DNA from 4 places in the Arthrobacter sp. CMU6 genome. Region 2 is predicted to be linked to each of the others. Evidence: riboswitches for the same ligand, from Rfam matches in the RefSeq annotation. Region 2 holds a riboswitch; each other region holds the start of a gene.
The links. A riboswitch is a leader RNA that binds a small molecule or an ion and turns the genes downstream of it on or off. The one in region 2 is predicted to bind thiamine pyrophosphate.
Positions count from the first base shown of each region.

Region 1: another riboswitch for thiamine pyrophosphate. It lies ahead of AC5RWD_RS03215 (ECF transporter S component); the one in region 2 lies ahead of thiO (glycine oxidase ThiO).
Region 3: another riboswitch for thiamine pyrophosphate. It lies ahead of thiC (phosphomethylpyrimidine synthase ThiC); the one in region 2 lies ahead of thiO (glycine oxidase ThiO).
Region 4: another riboswitch for thiamine pyrophosphate. It lies ahead of AC5RWD_RS05795 (ECF transporter S component); the one in region 2 lies ahead of thiO (glycine oxidase ThiO).

Region 1 covers NZ_JBNHFL010000003.1:141,177-145,923, forward strand. The annotation lists gene thiE (thiamine phosphate synthase) at 1-117, opposite strand, end outside; gene thiM (hydroxyethylthiazole kinase) at 114-917, opposite strand; TPP riboswitch at 909-1,005, opposite strand; TPP riboswitch at 1,063-1,172, shown strand; gene AC5RWD_RS03215 (ECF transporter S component) at 1,208-1,837, shown strand; gene AC5RWD_RS03220 (ABC transporter ATP-binding protein) at 1,842-3,623, shown strand; gene AC5RWD_RS03225 (energy-coupling factor transporter transmembrane component T family protein) at 3,620-4,426, shown strand; gene AC5RWD_RS03230 (IS1634 family transposase) at 4,514-4,747, shown strand, end outside.
Region 2 covers NZ_JBNHFL010000004.1:97,535-102,281, reverse strand. The annotation lists gene AC5RWD_RS04030 (RNB domain-containing ribonuclease) at 1-992, opposite strand, end outside; gene AC5RWD_RS04025 (ferritin-like fold-containing protein) at 1,034-1,720, shown strand; gene thiE (thiamine phosphate synthase) at 1,749-2,450, opposite strand; TPP riboswitch at 2,478-2,599, shown strand; gene thiO (glycine oxidase ThiO) at 2,592-3,851, shown strand; gene thiS (sulfur carrier protein ThiS) at 3,946-4,182, shown strand; gene AC5RWD_RS04005 (thiazole synthase) at 4,188-4,747, shown strand, end outside.
Region 3 covers NZ_JBNHFL010000026.1:54,228-58,974, reverse strand. The annotation lists gene AC5RWD_RS17405 (VOC family protein) at 1-853, opposite strand, end outside; gene AC5RWD_RS17400 (amidohydrolase family protein) at 932-2,014, opposite strand; TPP riboswitch at 2,110-2,217, shown strand; gene thiC (phosphomethylpyrimidine synthase ThiC) at 2,213-4,045, shown strand; gene AC5RWD_RS17390 (alpha/beta fold hydrolase) at 4,147-4,747, opposite strand, start outside.
Region 4 covers NZ_JBNHFL010000006.1:37,463-42,209, forward strand. The annotation lists gene AC5RWD_RS05765 (Na+/H+ antiporter subunit D) at 1-523, shown strand, start outside; gene AC5RWD_RS05770 (Na+/H+ antiporter subunit E) at 520-1,065, shown strand; gene AC5RWD_RS05775 (MrpF/PhaF family protein) at 1,062-1,340, shown strand; gene mnhG (monovalent cation/H(+) antiporter subunit G) at 1,330-1,746, shown strand; gene AC5RWD_RS05785 (DUF4235 domain-containing protein) at 1,822-2,085, opposite strand; gene AC5RWD_RS05790 (heme-degrading domain-containing protein) at 2,122-2,673, opposite strand; TPP riboswitch at 2,793-2,936, shown strand; gene AC5RWD_RS05795 (ECF transporter S component) at 3,009-3,629, shown strand; gene AC5RWD_RS05800 (ABC transporter ATP-binding protein) at 3,629-4,747, shown strand, end outside.

The DNA.
Region 1 (4,747 bases), on a different contig from region 2:
CCCGCCTGCAACAGCCGCCCGGGCAGTCTCCACCACTCCCCTGGGACCGCATAGCTGCGGATCGGTCACCAAATAGATGCCCTCGATGCGCCCGGCCGTCCTGTCCCCGGCGGTCATGAGATATTCATTCGGGAGGAGATCATTTCATCGTTGATACCTGTCAGGGCGTCAAGGAACGCGACGGCGAAAGTGCCCGGGCCGGGGACGCCCTCAGCTGCCGTTTCCGCGGCCACCGTGTATACGGCAGTGGCAGCGGCGGTAGCGGCGAGCTTGTCATCGTTGACGGCGAGAAAGGCCGCGGTGACGGCTCCCAGCGCACAGCCTCCGCCGGTGACTTTGGTCAGATGCGGGTGGCCGTTGCTGATCCTGATGACATCAGTACCATCCGTGATGATGTCGGTTGGCCCCGAGACGGCCAGTATCGACTCGTACCGGCGGGCCAGGCTCTTGGCTGCGTCCAAGGCGGTTTCCGACCCATCCACGGCATCGACGCCGCGTCCGCCCTGCCCCACGCCGGCCAGCGCCAGGACCTCTGAAGCGTTGCCGCGGACCGCCGTCGGGCGGTGATCCAGCAGCTCGGCGGCCAGCGCCGTACGGACCGGCAAAACGCCGACGGCCACCGGATCAAGAACCCAGGGCGTCCCGGATTCGGACGCGCCGTGCACAGCCTTGCGCATGCCCGCCTGCTGTTCTTCGTGAGGGGTGCCCAGATTCACGAGCACTCCCGACGCGACCCGCGCGAACGGTCCTGCCTCGGCGGGGACATCAACCATCGCCGGTGCCGCGCCTAGGGCAAGCAGCACATTGGCGGTGAAATTCGTCACCACGGTATTGGTCAAGCACTGAATCAGTGGTGTTGTTCCCCGGACCCGTTCGAGCATGGTCCAGGCATGGTCAGGCGTCAGGCGAATAGTCATTCGCGACATCCCTTCGCTAGTACTAACTAGATCAGGTTCAACGGGTGTTCTCTCAGCCCTTATCAGCAGGGCACCCCGTGTCACTGAAGCAAACCCTACTCCTAACCGGGGGCTTGCCAAAGAAATGCCCCCCCGGTGTACAGTCAGGTTCGAACACGGGAGTCCGGTGAGCCGGGCTGAGAGGAAGCTTCTCAAGCTTCGACCGTTGAACCTGATCTGGATCATGCCAGCGCAGGGAGAGACAAGACTCTAATCCCGTGCCCTGTTTATTCCTCAGAAAGGGCGCGATAGTGCATCCCCAAACCTCGACCACCCCGGCCCCGACGACGCCTGCCCGAAAACGCGTCCCCTTCACGCTCAAAGACCTCGTGCTGTTGGTTGTTCTCGGTGTGGTTTTCGGCTTCCTCTACTGGGCTTTGGTCCAGGCCTGGACCGGGCTCTCCGTCCTGATGGGTCCCGCCGGAGACCTGGCATCCCATTTCCTGATCGGGGGCTGGCTGCTGGTCGCCCCGATCGCAATAGCCATCATCAGGCGCCCCTTCGCCGGGATCATTGCGGAAATGCTGGCTGCCGGAATCGAGATAATCTTTCTTGGCTCACCCGCTGGCCCGATGCTCTTCCTCGTTGCCGCCATCCAGGGTCTGGGCAGCGAGCTGCCCTTCGCGCTGACCCGCTACAAGTCCTTCAGCTGGAGGATCTACGCGCTTTCCGGGCTGATGGGCGCGGGACTGGTGTTCTTCTTCTCAGCGTTCCGTTTCGGCTGGTACGGCCAGGACCTGTTTGTCATCCGGCTGGCGATCCAGCTGGTCTCGGGGATTGTCCTCGGCGGGCTGCTCGCCCGCATGATCGTGCAGGCTGTCGTAAAGACCGGGGTTGTTGATAATTTCGCGATCGGCCGTGACCGGCTCATCAAGGTCTAAGGCAGTGAAAAGCCCCCGGGTGCCCGCAGTGGTGCTGGAGCACGTCTCCGTTGAATATCCGCACCGTACCGCTCCGGTGCTGCGCAATATCTCCCTGCGGCTCGCTGCAGGTGAACACGCCATCATTTTCGGGCCTTCCGGGGCAGGAAAATCAACGCTGCTGCAGCTGCTTACCGGCGTCATCCCGCACTCGGTGGTAGCGACTTTGACCGGGAACGTCACCGTCTGCGGCCGCCAAACGACGGAAACTGAAGTCGTAGAACTCTCACGCCAGGTCAGTGTCCTGAACCAGGATCCGGAATCGTCGATCTGCCTGCCGGATGTAGAGCAGGAGCTGGCACTGCCGCTGGAAAACCGCGGCGTCGCCCCGCATCTGATTCCTGCACGCATCAGCACCGCCCTGGATGCCGTCAGTGCCCATGCACTCAGGAGCCGCGGAACCGCACGGCTGTCCGGCGGGGAGGGGCAGCGAATCGCCTTGGCAGCAAGCCTAATCGTCGAGCCGGAATTGCTGCTGCTTGACGAGCCGACGTCCATGCTCGATGCCGAGGGTATAGCGTCGGTAAGGGAGGCCATTGCCGACGCGGTTGGCAGGTACGGTCCCGCAGTGGTGCTCGTGGAGCACCGGATCGACGAATTTGCGGGCCCTGCCGGCTTGAGCAGCCTGCCGGAACGAGCGATCGTGCTCAGCGCAGACGGGGACATCCTTGCCGACGGGCCAACGGAAGCCGTCCTGGCACAGGAAGCCCCTGAGCTGCTGGCCGCGGGCTGCTGGCTGCCCTTGGAATCAGAACTGCAGGCTGTATTCGGCGTGCCGGGCGGCCTGGGCTCTCCAGAAGTGCGCGCCGCCTTGCGGGCCCTGGCCGGACCGGAGGCGGCAGCCCTGGACGCCGCCGCGCCAGATGTCACCGCGCCGGAACCGGCGGTAAAACCGGAAACGCAGCCCGGCCGGGGCGAGGTGGTGCTGGCCGCCGAAGGGCTTTGGGTCAGCCGCACAGTACTCCCGGCGAGGCGCCGCGCCCGAAACCTGAGGCGGCATCCGTCCGCTTCAGTTCCGCCGGACGACAATGAAGTGCTGCTCCGAAACATCAACCTTCACCTGTATGCAGGGGAAATTGTCGCAGTGCTCGGCGCCAACGGGGTTGGGAAAACTTCCCTGATGCTCTCTCTGGCCGGACTGCTTGCTCCGGCTGCCGGAGCCGTAACGGGCCAGCGGCCGGGTATGGTCTTCCAGAACCCGGAACACCAGTTCGTATCCACCACGGTCTTGGGCGAGGTCGGCTATGGCGTGGACCCCGGGGCATCGATGGAGGAACTGCTCGCCGAGCACCGGCTGGCGCATCTGGCGGATCAGAACCCCTACCGGCTCTCCGGCGGCGAAAAGCGACGCCTCAGTGTGGCAGCGATGCTGGCGCACTCCCGGCCTGCACTCCTGGCCGATGAGCCAACGTTCGGCCTAGACCGCAGCGCCACCATCGCAGCAATTGGCGCTTTTCGTGCCGCGGCAGCCAAGGGCACGGCCATTGTCCTGTCCAGCCACGACCTGCGTACCGTCGCCACCCTGGCCCACCGGGCGGTGGTGATTGCCGGCGGCACCATCATCGCCGACGCCCCGGTGTTTGAGGTGCTCCGGGACCGGGAAGCGCTGGCGCGTGCGCGGATCACGTTGCCTCCGCTGATCGAATGGCTGCTGGACGCGGCCGGAGATGACAGTGCTATCCGCCGTGTCCTGGACGGGCTGGACGCGAAGGTCTCCGCATCGGAGCGCGAGAAGGTGCGGCTATGAGCGCCGGACGCGGGGTACCGGTGATCACCGACTCGCCGCTGAGCCGACGCAACCCTACCGTCAAACTCGCACTCCTGTTCGTGGCCTCAGCTGCCCTGCTCTTTGTCTTCGACCCGGTCACCCCTGCCCTCCTGTACTTGCTGGCGCTGGCAGCGGTGCTGCTGGCGGCACGGGTTCCCTGGCGCGTTCTGGCACTGGCGCACCTCCCCTTTATCGGATTCGCCTTCGGACTTCTGAGCGTCAATGCCCTCAGCCGCCCGGGGGAGGTGGTGTGGGAAGCCATCGGCCTGCGCGTCACCGTGGAGGGGCTGACCATCGGGGCATCCTTGGCGCTTCGGACCCTGGTGATCGGCGTGTTGTCCATAGGTTTTGCCACTACCACCGACGGAATCAGGCTGATGACGAGCCTGCAGCAGCATGCGCGGCTTAGCCCGCGGGTAACCTACGCAGTCCTGGCCGGCTACAGGATGCTGCAGGACCTGCCGCGTGAATGGCAGATCATTCGCCAGGCACACGCGGTCCGGGCACCGCTGCGTCCGGACGGACGGCTGCCATCCAGTGCCCGTGACTTTGGAAAAGCAGCCTTTTCACTCCTAGTGGTGTCTCTTCGGAAGGGCGAGCGGATGGCGCAATCCTTGGAATCCCGCGGACTCGGGCTTTCACCCCGGACAACCTGGCGGCCCGTGGCGCTGGGGCGGGGGGACTGGCTGATGGCCGCGGCCGTACTCGCGGTGCTGGTGCTGATTCCTGCGGCCTGTACCGCCCTGGGGTATCTGGAAGGATACAAGGCGCTCTTCAAATGACAGGAGGCGCGTGGGCGCAGGTGTCGTAGACGCTAGGCCGGGGCGGTTTCGCGAGCGATCCGTATGTGATAGCCGAACCAGTCTGGGATCCCCGGCAGCACACCGGGTCCTGGCGCGCGGTGTGGGCGTACTCGACGAAACGGGCAGCGCGGGACAACACGGCCCTCACACTGCAGGAAAACAAGGCCCGCGCGGTCATCGCAGGCGAGAAAACGCCCGAGCGCCACGGTTCATCAAACCAGCAACGGGAGCCGGTCACTCGGTGAGGCATCGCTGGCGCGGGCACGACGCCTGGTCGGGCTGAAAGGCTACGTCACCAAC
Region 2 (4,747 bases):
CCGTCGAAATGCGTGTACGCGGCGCCACGGAAGAGCATGCCGGCCGAATGGAGGATGGCCAATTGCCCGTGGTCGGTGGGATCCAGGGTGCGCAGGTACTCGCCGTAGCTTTCCTGCCCGTCCCACGGCTTGCCCAGCGCGGCTGTTTGGCGCTTGAAATGGCTGAGCGAGCGTTCATCCGGGGCAGGCATGGTGCGCAGGATCCCCACCTTGCCTTTGAGCATCAGCGAAGCGGCGGCCATCCCGGTCATGAGCGAAATCTGGGCGTTCCAGTCCTCCACCGGAAGCTGGGGGACCGCCACAATCTGGTAGCCGCCGTCGGGAAGCTGGACAATCTCCTGCTCCGGCATGTTCAGGCTGGCCCCACCGCGGGCCCGTTCCAGGTCAACGCGCTTGCGCCCCACCTCGCGCAACAGCTGCAGCATCGGAGGGGCTGTGCCGGCATCCAGGTCTGCCTGGACACCCCTGTAGTTGAGCTTGGCCCGGCTGCGCACGGCGGCCCGGCGCACCACCACGGATGCCACCTCGGCGGCGGCGTCGAGCTCGAACTCCCAGACGAAGGCGGAGCACAGCTGTCCGGCCAGCAGGCTGCCGGCGTTCTCGCTGATCACCTCCGGATGCAGCGGTATCCGGCCGTCCGGCGCGTAGAACGTCTGCCCGCGGCGGCGGGTCTCGGCGTCGAGCGCGCCGCCTGGCTGCACGAAGGACGGAACGTCGGCTATCGCGTAAAGGATCCGGTAGCCCTCGCCGCGGCGTTCGATGAACAGTGCCTGGTCCAGGTCGGTGGACGACGGCGGATCGATGGTCAGGAAGTCCACTCCGGTCAGGTCCAGGTCCGGAAACTGCCGGTCCGCCACGGCGGCTTCGGCTTCCTTGAGCACATCCTCGGGGAACTCGCCCGGAAGCTCCAGTTCCGTCCGCAGCGCGCTCAGGGCGTCCGCGAGCGCGTTGGTCTGCTCGTGGACGCTGGGCGACAGACGATGATGTGACACGAAAATCAGGTTAGCCCGAATTGCGCCGTTAGTCTTGGATTATGGGCACATCCTCGGCTGACACCGCTCGCTACGACCGCTTCGTTGCAGACCTGTTCGGCGTGATGGCATACGGCGAATTGTCCGCGTTCGAACGGCTCTCCTCCGACGCCCGCTACTCACCCACGCTGCATGACCGGGCCGTGATTGGCAGGATCGCGGTCATTGAATTCCAGCACTACGAACTGGTGAGCGCCAAGCTGGCGGAGATGGGCGTCGACGTCGAAAATGCGATGCTGCCGTTCCAATCGGCCGTGGACCACTTCCACGAACGGACCCGTCCGGCCGACTGGTACGAATCCCTGATGAAGGCCTATGTGGTGGACACCGTCTCCGCCGATTTCTACCGCGCGGTGGCCCGGTTCGTGGACCCCGGAACGCGAGAGCTCATCCAGCAGATCCAGTCCTCGGAAGAAGCCACGGGCGTCCTCCGGGACCGGCTCAGGGGAGCGCTGGCTGACGACCCCCGGCTCGCGTCCAGGCTTGCGCTGTGGGGCCGCCGGCTCCTCGGCGAAGCGATCACGCAGGCCCAGCGCGTGGGCCACGAACACGCGTTTCTTAGCGAGCTGTTCGTCGAAGCGGAACCCGGCGCCACGGACGCCACCGCGCGCGAGTTGGTGCGGGGCATCACTGCCGAAGTCGCGGAAAACCACTCCCGGCGGATGGTCCAGCTGGGCCTGAGCGGGTAGCTCTCCGGTCTCCCCGGACCGGTCCCGCCTAGGAGACGGCTGCCGGCGCCGTTGCGTCGAGGGCGTCGAGCAGTTCCGCCGCGGCGGCTGCCGGGTCTGCCGCATCGGTGATGGCGCGGACCACGACGATCCGGGTGGCGCCGGCCGCCAGGACCTGCTCCACGTTGGTGCGGTCGATCCCGCCGATCGCGAACCAAGGCAGCAGCAGGCCGCCGACCCGTTCCTCGTCCGCTGTGCGGACCGCCTCCGCCGCGTAGCGGACCAGGTCGAGTCCGACGGCGGCGCGCCCGGGTTTGGTGGGGGTGGCCCACAGCGGACCCACGCAGAAATAGTCCAGGCCGCTGCGCCCGTGCGCGGCACCGATCGCGGCATCCACCTGGTCCGTGCTGTGGGTGGACAGTCCGATCACGGTGGAATCGTGCAGCAGCTTCCGGGCGGCGCGGAGCGGCAGGTCCTTCTGGCCGATGTGGAACACCGGCGCGCCGGCGATGGACGCGATGTCGGCGCGGTCGTTCACGGCCCAGAGCCGGCCGTGCCTGCGGGCGGCAGCGTGGACGGTTTCCAGCAGCTCCAGTTCCTCGGCCGCCTCGATGTTCTTGTCGCGCAACTGGATGATGTCCACGCCGCCGGCAAACGCCGCGTCCACAAAGTCTGCAAAGTCCCCGCGGTCCTTGCGGGCGTCGGTGCAGAGGTACAGGCGGGCGGCGGTGTGGGCAGAGTGCTGGGTCATGGCAACCACCTTAGTTCCTCTAAACTGGGCAGGTACCGCGGGAGCCCGTTACTGCTGTCATAAAAGGCGCAGGGCTGAGAGGGCGTCAGAGCCGACCGCTTGACCTGATCCGGTTAGTACCGGCGTAGGGAAGGAATTAGCGTGAACCCTGGAACAAGTGGCCCGGAATGTGCCACCCCAAGCCTTGAGGCAGATGTTGCCGTCATCGGCGGCGGCGTGGTGGGCCATGGCATCGCCTGGGAGGCGCGGCGCTCCGGCCGCTCGGTGCTGCTGATAGACGAGGCCCCCGGCAGCGGTGCAAGCTGGGCTGCGGCCGGCATGCTCGCCCCGGTCAGCGAACTGCACTACCAGGAGGAAGGGCTCCTGGAACTGATGCTGGAGTCCTCGGCCAGATGGCCGGAGTTTGCCGCCACCCTCACCGCCGGCGAAGACGCCGGGTATCTGACGACGCCGACCCTTGCAGTGGGTGTCGATCCTGCCGATCGCCGCGCCCTCATGGACCTGCGGGACGTGCAGCGGACCCACGGCCTGGACGTTGAACCGCTGACCATCCGCGAGGCACGGTCCCGGGAGCCGCTGCTCAGCCCCGGGATCTCCTGCGCGCTGGACATCCCGGCGGACCACCAGGTAGATCCGCGGAAGCTCATCCGGGCGATCGCTGCCGGCCTGGCCGGCCACGGCCAGAAGCTTGCGGCCGGAAAGGGCTACGCGGTGCAGGAGCACGCCGCCGGACTGCTCTGGGACGGCGGGCGGGTCTGCGGAGTCCGGCTGGCCGGCGGCCGGTCCGTCAGGGCAGCCGAGACGGTGGTGGCCAGCGGTCTCGCCGCAGCGCAGTTGCAGGACCTCCCGGAAGGCCTGCAGCTGCCGCTGCGCCCGGTCTACGGAGACATCCTCAGGCTCAGGGTTCCCGCGCACCTGCAGCCCCTGCTCACCGCCACAGTCCGCGGCATGGTGCGGGGCGTTCCGGTCTACATCGTGCCCCGCCAGGACGGGACCGTGGTGATTGGCGCCACCCAGCGCGAGGACGGGGTACCGGGCACCAGCGCAGGCGGCGTCTACCAGCTGCTGCGCGACGCACAGGCCCTGCTGCCGGCCGTCGCCGAGCTCGAGCTCCTTGAAGCCACCGCGCGGGCGCGGCCCGGCACACCGGACAACGCGCCGCTGCTCGGCCGGGTGCCGGACCGCGGGCAGGGGCAGGGGGCGGATGTGGCCGGCCTCATCGTCGCCACGGGCTTCTTCCGCCACGGCGTCCTGCTGACCCCGGCGGCCGCAGTGATCTGCCGCCAGCTCATGGACGGCGTTCCGGATCCGCGCTGGGCCGCGTTCCGGCCGGGCAGGTTTTCCGCCGGGACCGCGGAGCCGGTGGGAGCGGCCGCTTCCCTCAGCCCAGCTCCCGGCTGACCGCTGCCCCAACTCATTACCGCAATGAATGACCTTCCAGCAGCGGGCACTGCCACATGACCCGCGTCACATTTGACCCGAACAAGGAACCAGCATGAACATCACTCTGAACGGTATCGAACAGGAAGTAGGCGAGGGCGCCTCGGTCACCTCGCTCGTCAGCCAGGTCACGGGGCGCCGCCTGTCCGCCAACGGGCAGGCCGCCGACGGCCAGCGACTGGGTGTGGCGGTGGCGCGCAATGCAGCCGTCGTGCCGCGCAGCCAGTGGCACAGCACCGCCCTCGCCGAGGGCGATGAGATCGAACTAGTCACGGCAGTCCAAGGAGGATGAGCACGATGGCAGAAACACTGATTGAAACAGCAGACAGCCTTGTCATTGACGGGGTGGAGCTGACCTCGCGGCTCATCATGGGCACCGGAGGCGCACCGAGCCTGGACGGTCTCGGCTCAGCGCTGGTCGCGTCCGGCACCCAGCTGACCACCGTTGCGATGCGGCGTTATTCGCCTGCCGAAACTGGCTCACTCTTCCAGCTGCTGGTGGACCACAACATCCGCGTGCTCCCCAACACCGCCGGCTGCTTCACGGCACGGGAAGCCGTCATGACGGCTGAGCTGGCCCGTGAGGCGCTCGAGACCGACTGGGTCAAGCTCGAGGTCATCGCGGACGAGCACACGCTGCTGCCTGACGCCGTGGAGCTGGTGGACGCCACCGAGCAGCTGGTCAACCGCGGCTTCAAGGTTTTTGCCTACACCAACGACGACCCCGTCCTGGCGCTCCGGCTCGAAAACCTGGGAGCCTCGGCCGTCATGCCGCTGGGGGCGCCGATCGGCACGGGCCTGGGCATCCTCAATCCGCACAACATCGAGCTGATCGTGTCGAGGGCATCCGTTCCCGT
Region 3 (4,747 bases), on a different contig from region 2:
GGTTGCGCCACGGATCCTCGAAGCGGAGCTCGGCGCCGGTGTGGTGCGATTCGACTCCGGCGACCCTGAGACGGTCGGCGAGGGCGCCGACGTCGTCCCCGGACGGGACCTCGATCAGGACCTCGCCGAGGCCCAGCGTATCCCGGCGCGGACCGGCACCCCGGCTGTTCCAGACATTCATGGCCATGTGATGGTGGTAGCCGCCAGCGGACACAAAGAGGGCCTGGCCGTGCCAGCCAGCCGTTTTTTCGAACCCCAGGGTGCCGACGTAGAAGTCATGGGCGGACTGGACGTCACCAACCTGCAAATGGACGTGCCCCACCCCCGCGTCGGCGCCGCGCTGGCCTTCCACGGACTCCTGCGTGAGGTGCTCCTGGAGGTACTTCTGCGGCGGCAGCGCCAGGCTGTCCATGACTACATTCTTGCCGTCCCAGGACCAGGCCTCGCGGGGACGGTCCCAGTAGAGCTCGATCCCGTTGCCTTCGGGGTCGGTGAAATAGAACGCCTCGCTCACCAGATGGTCGGCGCTGCCCACAAAGGACTGCGGCTCGTACTGGGCCGCGCTGGCAATGGTGGCGGCCAGCGAGGACTGTTCTTCGAACAGGAGCGCCGTGTGGAAGAGTCCGGCCTCGCCCCGGCCGGGAATGGTGAGGCCCGGAGCGGGAGCAAGGTGCACCAGCGGCGTCGTGCGCCGGCCAAGGTAGAGGCCGCCGTCCTGCTCGGCAACGACATCCAGGCCGAGAGCGCGCTGGTAGTAATCGGTCATGAGCTTCATGTCGCCCACCTTGAGCATGACGGTGCCCATGGTGAGGTCGGCAGGAAGCAAGTCCTGGCTGCTGTCTGCTGCTGTCATTGAATACTCCCGAATGTCCGGACCACCGGATTTCGGCGGCCTCTACATCTCTAAATTACTTGAAGCTTCAATTTATTCCTAATGCACGATCTTTCCCCGAAGCACCACATTCGCAAGGTTCCGGATGGTCTCCGGCACGGCGCGGGGGTCCTCCCGGCAGACTACGACGTCGGCGGCCGCCCCTTCCGCCAGGCCGTCGGCCCCCAGCCAGCGGCGCGCACGCCAGCAGGCCGCGTCCAGCGCCGCCGGCGCCGGAATCCCGGCGGCGTGAAGTTCGAGGATTTCGTCCGCAATACGGCCGTGGCGGATCACGCTGCCGGCGTCCGTTCCCGCGTAAATGTCGACGCCGGCCTCGTAGGCTTCCAGGATGCGCTCGCGACGGCGGTCCCACAGTGCGCGCATGTGTTCCGCATACCGCGGAAACTTCGGCTCGGCCTGGGCGGCGATGTCCGGGAAGGTGGCGATATTGATGAGTGTCGGCACGATCGGCACCTGCTGGTCGACCAGCCGCGGAATGTGCCGTGGCAGCAGGCCGGTGGCGTGTTCGATGCAGTCGATACCGGCGTCCAGCATGTCATCGAGGGTGTCCTCGCCGAAGCAGTGCGCCGTGACCCTCGCCCCTTCGTCGTGGGCGGCGCGGACGGCGTCCCGCACGGCTTCGGCCGGGAATGATGGCGCGAGGTCGCCGGCGGCCCGGTCGATCCAGTCCCCCACCAGCTTGACCCAGCCGTCGCCTTCCCGCGCCTGCTTGCGCACCGCCTCCACGAGGCCCTCCGGCTCGACTTCCACCGCGAAGTTCCTCAGGTACCGGCGGGACCGGGCCACGTGCCGTCCCGCCCTGATGATCCGCGGGATGTCGGCGCGCTGCTGGAGCCACCGGGTGTCGCTGGCGGCCCCGGCGTCCCGGACAAGGAGAGTGCCGGCGTCGCGGTCCGTGATGGCCTGGCGGTACGCGACGTCGTCGTCCACAGGACCGCCCGGGCCCAGTCCGATGTGGCAGTGGGCATCCGCGAAACCGGGCAGGACCCAGCCGTCCAGGACGGCGTCCGGCCGTTGCCCCGGAGGATTGAACGTCAGCTTCCCGTCCACGGCCCAGAGCCCGCGGCGTTCCTCGTCCGCAGCAGTGAGCACGGGTCCGCTGAATTCGATGATGTACGCCATGCTTCCAGCCTAATCGGCTCCCGCCACCGGGATCCTGACCTTTCCGGCGCGGGCTTCACGGTAGACGGGCACAATCCGGCGTGTGGTAGCTTCGTCTACGACCACACGGGTGCCCCTGCAGGGGCTGAGATCAGGCTGGTGCAGCCTGCGACCGTTGAACCTGTCCGGGTAATGCCGGCGAAGGAAGTGAGCAGTAAATTGAGCACCCAGAAACCACAGCTGACCCCTACCCAAATTGATTCAGCCCAAATCAGTGCAGCCCAGAGTGAAGCCGCCGGAAGTACCACGCAGTCACTGAAATCCCATTCACTGGCGTATCTGGAGGGGGACGGCCTGCGGGTTCCGGTAACGGAAATCGCCCTGGAGCCTTCACCTAACGGCGAGCAGAACGCTCCGCTGCGGGTTTACCGCACGGCGGGTCCGGGCAGCGACCCGGTGGTGGGCCTCGCGCCGTTCCGTTCGGAATGGATTGCGGCACGGGCAGACACCGAGACGTACCACGGACGTGAACGGAATCTGCTCGACGACGGCAAGTCGGCCGTGCGCCGTGGCGCGGCCTCCGCTGAATGGAAGGGCGCCAAGCCGGTGCCCCGCCGTGCGGTGGAAGGCAAGACTGTGACGCAGATGCACTATGCCCGGCAAGGCATCATCACCCCAGAAATGCGTTTCGTGGCCCTCCGCGAAAACTGCGATGTGGAACTGGTCCGCAGCGAACTCGCAGCCGGACGGGCCATCATCCCCAGCAACATCAACCACCCGGAATCGGAGCCGATGATCATCGGCAAGGCCTTCCTGGTGAAAATCAACGCCAACATCGGCAACTCGGCCGTCACCAGCTCCATTGCCGAGGAGGTGGACAAGCTGCAGTGGGCCACCCAGTGGGGCGCTGACACGGTCATGGACCTGTCCACGGGAGACGACATCCACACCACACGCGAATGGCTCATCCGCAACTCCCCCGTGCCGATCGGCACGGTGCCGATCTACCAGGCCCTGGAAAAGGTCAACGGCGAAGCGAACGCACTCACCTGGGAAATCTTCCGCGACACCGTCATCGAACAGTGCGAGCAGGGTGTGGACTACATGACAATCCACGCCGGCGTGCTGCTGCGGTACGTGCCGCTCACGGCGAACCGCGTGACCGGTATTGTTTCCCGCGGCGGCTCGATCATGGCCGGCTGGTGCCTTGCCCACCACCAGGAAAACTTCCTGTACACCCACTTTGACGAACTGTGCGAGATCTTCGCGAAGTACGACGTCGCCTTCTCACTGGGAGACGGCCTCCGGCCGGGCGCGACGGCGGATGCCAACGACGCCGCGCAGTTTGCCGAACTGGACACGCTGGCCGAGCTGACCCAGCGTGCCTGGGAGTACGACGTGCAGGTCATGGTGGAAGGTCCGGGGCACATCCCGTTCCATCTGGTACGTGAAAACGTTGAGCGCCAGCAGGAGCTTTGCAAGGGTGCGCCCTTCTACACCCTGGGACCGCTGGTTACGGACGTGGCCCCCGGATACGACCACATCACCTCGGCCATCGGCGCCACCGAAATCGCCCGCTACGGCACCGCCATGCTGTGCTACGTCACGCCCAAGGAACACCTGGGCCTGCCGAACAAGGACGACGTGAAGACCGGCGTCATCACGTACAAGATCGCCGCCCACGCTGCCGACCTTGCCAAGGGGCACCCCGGCGCGAACGAGCGGGATGACGCACTGTCCAAGGCCCGGTTCGAGTTCCGGTGGCGCGACCAGTTCGCGTTGTCGCTGGACCCGGTGACGGCCGAGTCCTTCCACGACGAGACACTGCCGGCGGAGCCTGCCAAGACGGCGCATTTCTGTTCGATGTGCGGGCCCAAATTCTGCTCCATGCGGATCAGCCAGGACATCCGGAACGAGTACGGCTCCGCCGAGGCGCAGGCCGCCCTCGCCGAGATGGCGGAGGGAATGCGCGAGAAGAGCCAGGAATTCCTCGCTGCGGGCGGAAAGGTGTACCTGCCTGAGCTTCGGCTTCCGGAGTCAGCCCGGAACTGACCGCTTTTGGGAGTTCCCGTCCGGCCGGCATTGGGGGCTGGCCGGGCGGGGTGTCCCGAAGGTTTGTCAGGGGGCCCCTGTCCCTCAGGATGCCCTGTCCCTCAGGATGCCCTAGGCTGCTGCCGCCGGCTGACCTCGGCGATGAACGACCTGATGTAGCGGTCGCCTTCCGGTGAGTCGTGGGGCCGGTGCCCGCCCGCAGCAATGCGGTGCAGGGCGCCCGTTTCCCGCAGGTACCCGGCGATTTCCTCGTACAAGGGCTCCCAACCGCCGGTGAGGACCAGAGTGGGAACACCAGGCACGATCTGCAGCGGCGCCTGCCATGGTGCTGCCTGCAGGCGCAGCCGGCGCGCAGCCCGCTTCGCCTCGGGGGTACTGGGCTCCGGCGTGTCGGCGGCGAAGGCACGGCGTAAAAACTCGCGTTCGTAGTCGTCGTCGCCAAGCTGGTGCCTGACTTCGAACAGCGGCTCCATCAGGGCACGGTGCGCGGCGGTGGCAGGCAAGTCGGCGGTGAGCGACAGGCAGGCCGGTTCCACGAGCGTCAGCGAGAAGACCAGGTCCGGGCGTTCGACCGCGGCCATCATCGCGGCGATGGCGCCCTGCGAATGCGCCACGACGTGCCCCCCGGCAGTGCCGCACCCGTCGTCGGCCAGCGAACGCAGCACAATGCGGGTGTCCTCGGCGAAGTCGGTCTCCAGCGGT
Region 4 (4,747 bases), on a different contig from region 2:
CTCCTCGGTGGACCGGCTCGCCGGGCTGGCCAAACTGTCCCCACTGCTGGCCCTGCTGTTCTTCGTGCCCGCCATGAACCTGGCCGGCATCCCGCCGTTCTCGGGTTTCCTCGGCAAGCTCGGCCTGATCCAGGCCGGCATCGGGCTGGGAACCCCGCTGGCCTACGCCCTGGTGATCGGCGGCGTGCTGACAAGCCTCCTGACCCTCCTGGCCGTCGCCCGGGTATGGAACCGTGCCTTCTGGCGCAAGGCCGAGGATGCTGAGCACCCCGACCCGGTACTCCTGGCGGTCCCCGTCCCGGAAAAGGGCACGACGGCGGTGCGCCTCCTGCCCCGGACCATGGTCGGGTCCACGCTGGGCCTGGTGGTGCTGGGCGTGGCGCTCACCGTCTTCGCCGGACCTCTTTTCCAGGTGGCGGACCAGTCCGCCGCGGCCATGCTGGACAGGTCCGCTTACATCCAGGCGGTGCTCGGTGACGCCGCGCCCGTTCCGGCCCTGGCGCTGAACGGAGGCGGAAAGTGAGCCGGAAAAGGGTGTCCCTGCGGCAGGAACTGCCGCTGCTGGTCTGGCTGGTCATCGTCTGGGGAGCACTCTGGCAGGACTTCAGCCCCGGCAACCTGCTCTTCGGCGCCCTGCTCGCGGTTGCGGTGGCGCGCCTGTTCTACCTGCCGCCGGTGGAGCTGAGCGGCCGGTTCAACGTGCTGCGGGCCGTTCCGTTCGCGGCGGTGTTCCTCGGCAGGGTGGTGGCCGCCAGCTGCCAGGTGTTCTACCTTGCGGTGGCCCAGGGGCCCAAGGTGACCAACGCCGTCGTCGCTGTTCCGTTGCGCAGCCATTCGGACCTGATGGTGACGGCGACCGGCCACGTGATCTCCCTGATCCCGGGGTCACTGGTTGTGGAGATGGACAGATCCACCTCCACGCTCTACATCCACGGACTGAACGTCCGCAACGGCGAGGATGTCCTCAAGCTGCGCAAGGAAGTCCGGGACACCGAAGCGGGGCTCATCAGGATCATGGGAACCAAGGAAGAGCTTGCCGCCCTGAACCAGGAGGTTGGCGCATGATGGAGCTGGTCCTCACCGTCACGGCTGTGGCGCTGGCCCTCGCCGCCGCGGGCGCGATCATCCGGATCGCCCGCGGCCCCTCGCTGCTGGACCGGGTCCTCGCCGCGGATGTGCTGCTGGCCATCCTCGGGGCGGCGCTGTGCATCGACATGGCCGTGAACCGGCACCTGAACAACCTGATGCTGGTGGTGGCGGTGTCCGTCATCGGGTTCATCGGCTCGGTCACGGTGGCCCGCTTCGTGGCCGACAGGCGGGAGCAGCCCAATGAGTCCTGAACCGAGTGCCGTGGATACCGTGATCGATGCTGTATCGGCCGTGTTCATGGTGGCGGGCGCGCTGATGTCCCTCGCCGCCGCCATCGGCCTGATCCGCTTCCCGGACTTGATGAGCCGCATGCACGCCGCCACCAAGCCGCAGGTGCTCGGGCTGTTCCTGCTGCTGGCGGCGGTGGGGCTGCAGCTGCGCACCTGGTGGGTGTGGCCGGTGCTGGTCGTGGCCTGGATCTTCCAGCTGCTCACCGCGCCGGTCTCGGCCCATATGGTGGGCCGCGCCGGCTACCGCACCAAACACCTCCACAAGGAGCTGCTCAGCACCGATGAGCTGGAGGCTGTGGTGCTGAAGGCCGCCAAGGCGGCCCGTGCATCGGAAGAGGACGACGGCGGCAACCGCACCTCTGGTTGAACCGGTAACCGTACAGCCGGTTTGAGCCCGTAGAACCGGGACGCCAGCACTGCCCGGTGCTCGGGCCGTGCGCCGCTAGACGATGTCCTGGGTCTTGGCGAAGCGGGTGATGGCCCGCTGGGTGCCGCGGTTGGCCAGCACCTGGATCACTGCGCTTACCGAGGCGGAGACGAGCGCGAACGTCAGGGCCGTGCGCAGCGTGGTGGGGACGTCGTCCTTGTCGCCTTTGGGGGGCTTTCTCCCGGTGACCTTTTCCCAGATGGTATCGACGGCCTTGGTGCCGGCGAAGCCTGCCAGCAGGCTGACGCCGGTGCCAAGCAGCTTGATGAAGAAACTCATTCCGGAACTCCTCGCGTGATGAACACTGGTCTTTCCCTAGCCTATCGGCATGGACCGGTGGATTTCCCGCAACGCCTGCACCACGAGGTCGTGGTCCGCCTTCTGCGGCAGCCCGGACACCGTGACCACGGCCACCGCGCCGACATCCCGGACATAGATGGGGAAGGCTCCGCCGTGGGCGGCATAGGCGGACTGGTCGAACCAGGCGTTGTCCTCGATCCGGCCCCCGCCCACCCTGCCGCGCAGGCCAACCAGCAGCGAGGGCTCCTCGTAGCGCACGGCAGTCCGCTGCTTGGCCCGCACCCAGCCCTCGTTGTCCGGGGTGGCGCCCTCAAGGGCAACGTGGAAGAGGACCTGTTCGCCCTTGGTGATGTCGATGGCGATGGGCAGATTGTCCTCCTTACCGCGTTCCACCAGTTCCAGGCCAAGCGCCAGGGCATCGTCCTTGCTGAACCTCGGGAACTGCAGTTCGGCGATTTCACCCTCGATCTGACCGATCAGGGCTTCCAGGGATCCCGCGGGCTGGTCCTCGGCGGAATCGGGGTCAAAGGCGGGCAGGGCAGCGCTGCCGGAGTCCTGTTGCGTCATGGCCACCAATGTACTCCGGACCGCCGTCCCGGCAGCGCAGGATGACTTCCGGATTGTGACGGCACCCCGCGTTCCCGGGGCCGCCGAGGTGTAAACTGGACCCGCCCACAAGGGCGGATTTATCACGACAGGGGAGCGCCGCCGTCGGGATGCAAAGGCAACTGCCAGCGCAACCGCGGATGGGCGCTGAGAGTGCGGACAGCCGCAGACCCTCGAACCTGATCCGGCTAGTACCGGCGCAAGGGAGTCGAGTTCTCAAAGTGCCCGGCAGCAGGTGGCCCAGCCACCGGCAACCGGGGGAACGCTTTCCCCTCCTGTTCCTCAGGAGGATCATCATGACAACTGCAGCAATCAAGAAGACCAGCTACAACTGGCGCGTGGCCGACATCGTGGTGGCGGCGCTCATCGCCGTTGCCGGCGGCGTGATCTTCTGGGCCTGGTCCCAGGGCGCCAACCTCATCTCCACCCCGGTCAACGCCGTCTACCCGCCGCTGACAGGCCTGTACGCAGGCGGCTGGATGATTCCGGCGGTCCTGGGCATGCTCATCATCCGCAAGCCCGGCGCGGCGCTGTTCTGCGAAACGGTGGCTGCCACGGGCGAGCTCCTCATGGGCTCGCAGTACGGCACCACGGTGCTGATCTCCGGTGTCCTTCAGGGCCTGGGCGCGGAGCTCGTGTTCGCCGCGCTGGTGTACCGGAAGTTCAACCTCCCGGCTTCGCTGCTTGCGGGTGCCGGCGCCGGCCTGTTCTGCGGCCTCAACGACTCGTTTGCGCCGTGGGGCTGGAACATCGCCTACGCCGCCGGCGACAAGCTCGCGTACATCATCTTCACGGCCATTTCCGGCGCGATCATCGCCGGTGCCCTGTCCTGGATCGCCACCCGCGGCCTGGCCAAGACGGGCGTGCTGAGTTCCTTCGCGTCCCGCAAGGCAGCCACGGAGCCCGTCTTCAACTGATGCCCGCATCCCACGACGGCGGCGTCCGCCCCGCCGCGGTTCACGCCCGCGGGTGGGGCTGGCGCCACGCCGGCCGCACCAAACCCGCCGTCCATGCCCTGGATTTGGACATCCGGCCCGGCGAACGGGTCCTGCTGCTCGGCCCGTCCGGGGCCGGCAAGTCCACGCTGCTCCACGCCCTGGCCGGTGTGCTGGGGGACAGCGACGAAGGCACCGGTTCCGCTGACAGCGACGACGCGGACGAGAGCGGCGAGCTGCTCATCGACGGCGCGTCCCCACGCGCGCAGCGGGGCCGTGCCGGACTCATGCAGCAGGACCCGGAAACCCAAGTGGTCCTCTCCCGCCTCGGCGACGACGTCGCCTTCGGCGCCGAGAACCTCTCCGTGCCGCGCGATGAGATCTGGCGCCGCGTGCACGAGGCACTGGACGACGTCGGACTCTCGCACCTGCCGCTGGACCACCCGACGTCGGCCCTGTCCGGCGGCCAGAAGCAGCGCCTGGCGCTCGCCGGTATCCTGGCGATGCGTCCTGGACTCATCCTGCTGGACGAGCCCACCGCGAACCTCGACCCCGCCGGCGTCCTGGAGGTCCGGGACGCCGTGGGCCGCAGCCTCGACAAGACCGGGGCCACCATGGTGGTGGTGGAGCATCGGGTGGCGGCCTGGAAAGACCTGGTGGACCGCATCGTGGTCCTGCAGCCGGGATCCGCCGTGAACGGCGCGGTGCTTATCGACGGGACACCGGACGAGGTCCTCGAACAGGCCCGCGGGATGCTTACCGCCGCTGGTGTCTGGGTCCCGGGCTACGTCCCCGAAACACGCCGCCGCCTGGCGGCCGGTATCCCCGGCAGTGACAGCGGCCAGCTGCTGCTCGCCGCCGAAAAGCTCGCAGTGTCGCGGGAACGGCCCCGGCGCCGCGGCTTCCGCTCCGTGCCGCCCGAGCCCGTATTGCGGGACGTCACGGCGCAGGTCCGCGCGGGGGAGGCGCTGACCGTCACCGGCCCCAACGGCGCCGGCAAGTCCACGTTCGCGCTGACCCTCGCCGGACTGCTGCCGCCGGTGGACGGCAAGGTCTCCGCGACTGTTGAGCTGAGCGGCGGAGCCGGAATCGACCCCTAC